2 regions of the Serratia sp. TSA_198.1 genome follow, and region 2 is predicted to be linked to the other one. Evidence: predicted binding sites of a transcription regulator. Region 2 holds the regulator's gene; the other holds the start of a gene.
The links. Region 2 encodes LexA, which represses DNA repair genes until DNA is damaged. Its sites were predicted from a motif close to TNCTGTATGTACATACAGNA; they were not measured.

Region 1: the regulator LexA is predicted to act here: its motif matches at 1,589-1,608, upstream of dinB (DNA polymerase IV).

Annotation. Positions count from the first base shown of each region.
Region 1 covers NZ_JBQZFP010000011.1:7,715-10,942, reverse strand. The annotation lists gene ACUTSW_RS24470 (FAD:protein FMN transferase) at 1-216, shown strand, start outside; gene nqrM ((Na+)-NQR maturation NqrM) at 224-451, shown strand; gene ACUTSW_RS24460 (glycerophosphodiester phosphodiesterase family protein) at 489-1,385, opposite strand; gene dinB (DNA polymerase IV) at 1,623-2,684, shown strand; gene pepD (beta-Ala-His dipeptidase) at 2,729-3,228, opposite strand, start outside.
Region 2 covers NZ_JBQZFP010000009.1:55,290-58,517, forward strand. The annotation lists gene plsB (glycerol-3-phosphate 1-O-acyltransferase PlsB) at 1-423, opposite strand, end outside; gene ACUTSW_RS23525 (diacylglycerol kinase) at 573-941, shown strand; gene lexA (transcriptional repressor LexA) at 1,060-1,668, shown strand; gene dinF (MATE family efflux transporter DinF) at 1,770-3,107, shown strand.

The DNA.
Region 1 (3,228 bases), on a different contig from region 2:
CCGATCCATCATCATCTGGTTTCGGTCACCGTACTGAGCCCGACCTGCATGGCCGCCGACGGCCTGTCGACCGGGCTGAACGTGCTGGGGCCGGAACGAGGTATGGCGTTGGCCAACCTGATGGGGATCCCGGTGTTCATGATTGTGAAAACCGCCAACGGATTTGAAGAGCGCTACTCTGAGGCGTTTAAACCCTATCTGAAAAAGATCTTATGAGGCCGCTATGTTGACGGTATTTATCGCCACCTTCGTGTTGTTTCTGCTGGTGATCGGCGGCATGTCGCTGGGCTATGTGTTCAAGCGCAAAAGCCTGCAGGGCAGTTGCGGCGGCATCACTTCGCTGGGGATAGAAAAGGTCTGCGACTGCCCGGAGCCCTGTGATGCGCGCAAGAAACGCGAAGCCAAAGCGGCGCTGCGGCGGCGGCAGTTGGAAAAACACCGGATCATCTGAAGACGAGGGGCGCACGTGGCGCCCCTTTCTCTACCGGCTATTTGGCCTTGCGGAAGTTTTTCGCGTCGGCCGGTGAGTTGACCATCACCCCGTCGGCCCCCAGCGCCAGTGCCTGCCGGTATTCCGCCGGTGAATTGACGCCGAACAAAATGATGTGCGCTGGACCTTGTGAACGGAAACAATCGATCGACTCTTTATCCCAGGTCAGAAACGCTTTCGAGCGCCCCTCGCCCAAAGTGTATTTCTCTACCACTTCCACTTCACGTTTCAGCTCCAGCCCGTACCAGCGCGGTTGCTGATTATCCGCTTTCAATTCGCACTGGTGCGCCATGGCGACATTGGCCAGCAGGGTGCGGGTTTCGTCGCGGCTTTCAAAGCGTTTGATTTGTGGCGGTAGCGCTTGCAGGTATTTGGCATCGGTAGAATACACGCGGGTGCGGTTCAGGCTATCGGCCTTTTCCAGCGTTGTCAGCAGCGCTTTGCCAAATTGCGTCGGATCGGCGTCCGGCGACTTGATATCCAGATAGAAGGTCACCTTGGGGAAAGCCTCCAGGATCTCGTCCAGACGCGGGATACCTATGCCTTTGCCGCGAAACGGATGCGTTTCACCTTTTACGAATGACCAGCCGGCATCCACTTTGGCCAGTTGATCGGCAGTATGGGCGGAGACTGGCCCCTGCTCGTTGGTCAATGCTTTGAGATCGGAAGGGCGGTACAGCACGATCGCGCCGTCTTTGGATTGCTGCAGCGTGATCCAAATGGCGTCGGCGCCATTTTTCAGGGCAGTTTCAATCGCGATGCGGGTGTTTTCCGGCGCGTCTGCGGTGCCGCCGCGGTGGGCGATAATGGCTGGGGCATGGCCGACGGCGGCACCCGTCGCCAGCGAAACCAGCGACAGTGCGGAAGCCAACAGCAAATGGGAAAACCTGATCATGCGGAATACCTTTTATGATGTACCCGTCGTCTTTCGAGCCGCAGCCTTGTGAGCCGTCACATGAAATCCATAGGGTACAAGGATGAGAGAGTAAGTCAGCGGAAATCATACTATTGAAAAATTAAGCTTTTTTAACAACGCGGAAATATCTGGCTCAAACGCCGTTTTTTCCATGTCCACCGAGTCTTGAGCTTTCGATTATTGGCTGTATACTTATACAGTGTTATTGGAGGCGCGATGCGTAAAATCATTCATGTCGATATGGACTGCTTCTTCGCGGCGGTAGAAATGCGCGACGATCCCAGCCTGCGCGATATTCCGTTGGCGATCGGCGGCAGCGCCGACCGACGCGGAGTGATCAGCACCGCCAACTACCCAGCACGCCGCTATGGCGTGCACAGTGCAATGTCGACGGCGATGGCGTTCAAACTGTGCCCACACCTCAAACTGTTGCCAGGCCGTATGGCGGCGTACAAGGAAGCCTCGCTGCACATTCGCGAAATTTTTGCCCGCTACACTCCGCTGATTGAACCGCTGTCGCTGGATGAAGCCTATCTGGACGTGACCGACTGCACCCAGTGCAACGGTTCGGCGACGCTGATCGCCCAGGAAATCCGCCAGGCGATTGCCGAAGAGCTTAATCTCACGGCCTCTGCGGGCATCGCACCGATCAAGTTCCTCGCCAAAATTGCCTCGGAGCTGAACAAACCGAACGGGCAATACGTCATCACGCCGGCGCAGGTGCCGGCTTTTTTACGGCAACTGCCCCTGAGCAAAATCCCTGGCGTGGGCAAAGTGACCGCCAAACGGTTGGAAGACGTGGGGCTAATCACCTGCGCCGACGTACAACAGTACGATCTGGCGCTGCTGCTCAAGCGCTTCGGCAAGTTTGGCCGGGTGCTGTGGGAGCGCTGCCAGGGCATTGATCTGCGCGAGGTTTCGCCGGAGCGGTTGCGTAAATCGGTGGGGGTGGAACGCACGCTGGCGGAAGACATTCATGACTGGGAAGACTGCGAGGCGCTGATTGTCGACAAGCTCTATCCCGAGCTGGAAATGCGGCTGCGCAAGGTGAAACCGGACCTGCATATCGCTCGGCAGGGCGTGAAGCTGAAGTTTCAGGATTTTCAACAAACCACTCAGGAACACGTCTGGCCGGTGCTGAATAAAGACGATTTGCTCAACGTGGCGCGGCAGGCATGGCGTGAGCGGCGGGAAGGCCGTGGCGTGCGCTTGGTCGGCTTGCACGTAACGCTGCTGGATCCGCAGCTTGAGCGGCAACTGCTGTTGCCGTGGGAATAAAAAAGGCCGGCGAGAGGCCAGCCTTTTAACGTTAAACGCGGCGATTAGGCGCGTTCTGGGATCGCTTTCAACAGCGCGGTCAGCAGCTTCCAGTACAGGCCGACGCTTTCGATATGTACCTGCTCATCCGGCGAGTGTGGCCCGGTGATGGTTGGCCCAATCGACACCATATCCATGTTCGGGTACGGCTTTTTGAACAGGCCGCATTCCAGACCGGCGTGGATCACCATGATGTTCGGCGTCTTGTTGAACAGATCCTGATAGATCTCGCGCACCAGATGCATGACCGGTGAGTCTGCGTCCGGCTGCCAGCCTGGGTAACCGCCCTTCGGCGCCACTTTGGCGTTGGCCAACTGGCCCAGCGCGGTCAGCATCTCGACCACGTAATCTTTGCCGCTGTCGATCAGCGAGCGGATCAGGCAGATGATTTCCGCTTCGTTCTCGCTGGTGGTGACCACACCAACGTTCAGTGAGGTTTCCACCACGCCTTTTACCGCGTCGCTCATGCGGATCACGCCGTTTGGCGTAGCGTTCAGCAGGGCCA
Region 2 (3,228 bases):
CGGCGTGCCGTGGCCTTCGCGGCCTGGGGAACGGCCAAACATCACCGACACCGGCAGCATCTGAATATCGAGATCCGGGTTGCTGCGGTGCAGATCCAGATAGTCGTGAAACAGTTTTACCGACTCTTCTTTCGGTGTGTAGTAGCGGAACACGCGCGGGCCGTCGTGAATAAACACGTGGCTTGGCAGTACGGTGCCGTCTATCTCCAGCGGATTGAGGGGGTCGGGCAAATCCTGCGCCAGGCACTGGGTGCGCAGCGTCAGTAAATCCGCCTTGGAATTATAAGGTAAAACATACAAAATCGGCCGTGAGGGATCCAACCCTAACTCCGTGACCGGATCTGAAGGGATAACCTTACTTCTTACCAACAATTTGAGTGGTAAATTCAATAATTTATAATAAATTTTACGCCAACCTGACATAACAACGTGAAGCCTCTTGTTAGCAATGCGCCGCAAGCATACCAGAAACCGGGTAGCAGATCTGTGGTGTTGGAAAACCGTGAGCCGGGAGAGTTTCCTGACCCAAGCTCTATAATTATGACTTACCTCTGTGAAAGGCACTAAAAAACATGGCAAACCAAGCAACCGGCCTGACCCGTATTATTAAAGCCGCCGGCTACTCATATAAAGGCTTTTCTGCTGCCTGGCAGCACGAAGCCGCATTCCGCCAGGAGCTGGTGGCGACCGTGCTGGCTATCATACTGGCGATCTGGCTGGATGTGGGTGTGATAGCGCGCATTTTACTGATCGGATCGGTGCTGTTGGTCATGATCGTCGAGATGCTGAACAGCGCGATTGAAGCCATTGTCGATAGGGTGGGCACGGAACACCACGAGCTTTCCGGGCGGGCGAAAGATATGGGGTCGGCGGCGGTAACGCTGACGATCATACTGGCGCTGTTTGTCTGGGGTTCGGTATTGTGGCAGCACTTTGCCTGAGTGGAACGCTCCGTTGCGGCGGGGCGCTAATCCCTGATTTTTATTCATTCTTCGGTTCCCAAGCCGCGCTTACCTGTATATACTCACAGCAAGACTGTATAAACAAACAGGGGGCGGAATGAAAGCATTAACTACCAGACAACAAGAAGTCTATGATCTGATTCGCGATCATATTTCGTCAACTGGCATGCCGCCAACGCGCGCCGAGATCGCCATGCGTCTGGGGTTCCGTTCGCCAAATGCTGCAGAAGAACATCTGAAAGCGCTGGCGCGCAAGGGCGTGATCGAGATCGTCTCCGGCGCTTCACGCGGCATTCGCCTGCTGATGGAAGATGAAGAAGGTTTACCGCTGATTGGCCGCGTGGCCGCCGGTGAACCGTTGCTGGCGCAGCAGCATATCGAAGGGCACTATAAGGTGGATCCTTCTCTGTTCAAACCGAGCGCGGATTTCCTGCTGCGGGTCAACGGCATGTCGATGCGTGATATCGGCATTCTCGACGGCGATCTGCTGGCGGTGCATAAAACCCAGGACGTGCGGAACGGCCAGGTAGTGGTAGCGCGTATTGAAGATGAAGTTACGGTCAAGCGCCTGAAAAAACACGGCAATGTGGTTGAACTGCTGCCGGAAAACAGCGAGTTCCAGCCTATCGTGGTCGACCTGCGTCAGCAAAATTTCACCATTGAAGGTCTGGCGGTCGGCGTGATCCGCAACGGCGACTGGATTTAATCGCTACGCCTGAACGTTGTCCTCTGATTTAAATCGCCCCAGCTCTGGGGCGATGTCATTTCTGATTCATTCAAACCTTACCGCCACGGGAACATTTCACTATGCGCCTGCTTTCTGCCTTCACCAGCGATACTGATAAAGCCCTATGGCGCCTTGCGTTACCCATGATCTTTTCCAATATTACCGTTCCGCTGCTCGGGCTGGTGGATACTGCGGTGATTGGCCACCTGGATAGCCCCACCTATCTGGGCGGCGTTGCTATTGGTGCCATGGCTACCAGCTTCCTGTTTATGTTGCTGCTGTTCCTTCGCATGAGCACTACCGGTCTGGCGGCACAGGCGCTCGGTGCACAGGATCCTCAGGGGTTGGCGCGCGCTTTTATGCAGCCGTTGTGGCTGGCGGTGTTGGCCGGTGTGGCGATTGTGCTGCTGCGCCACCCGTTGATCGATATGGCGTTGCAGATCGTGGGCGGCGATGGCGCGGTGCTGGAGCAAGCGCGGTTATTCCTCGAAATCCGCTGGCTAAGTGCGCCGGCGGCGTTAGCCAACATGGTGATCCTGGGCTGGCTGCTTGGCGTGCAATACGTGCGTGCACCGGTGATCTTGCTGATTATCGGTAACCTGCTGAATATCGTACTGGATATCTGGTTGGTGATGGGGCTGGGTTGGAACGTGCAAGGGGCGGCGACGGCGACCGTCATCTCTGAATATGCCACCCTGCTGCTGGGGCTATGGCTTGCCTGGCGGGTGATGCGCATACGAGGCATTTCCGCGCCGATGCTGCGCCAGGCCTGGCGCGGTAATCTGCGGCGCCTGCTGGCGCTGAATCGCGACATCATGTTGCGTTCACTGCTGCTGCAAGCGTGTTTTGCCTCACTGACCATCTTCGGTGCCCGGCTTGGCGGCGACGTGGTGGCGGTAAACGCGGTACTGATGAATTTGCTGACCTTCACGGCCTACGCGCTCGACGGCTTTGCCTACGCGGTAGAGGCGCATTCCGGCCATGCCTATGGCGCTCGCGACGACAGCCAACTGCGCAAGGTGTGGCGCGCCGCCTGTCGCCAGGCTTGTTTGGTGGCACTGGCTTTTGGGGTGGTGTATGCCGTTGCCGGGCAGCAAATCATCTCGGCATTAACCTCTTTACCCGAGTTGCGTACGCTGGCGAGCCATTATCTGCCGTGGCAGGTGGTGCTGCCGTTAGTCGGTGTGTGGTGTTACCTGCTGGACGGCATGTTTATTGGTGCGACCCGCGGCGCCGAAATGCGCAACAGCATGGCGGTGGCGGCCGTCGGTTTCGGCCTGACGTTGTTTACCGTCCCTGTATTAGGCAATCACGGATTATGGCTGGCGCTGGCGGTGTTTTTGTCGCTGCGGGGCATTGCGCTGGGCTGGTTCTGGCATCGTCACCGGCTGCGCGGTACCTGGTTTACGGTGCAATAAGTCAGAGAGTTTTATAGATAATTGAGTAATTTTTCTTATGTTTTTATTTATATTTGCTTACATGTTCACAAGCGACATGCCAGTCGGGTAGTACCTTGTTTGTTAGTGTCTTTTTCTGTTT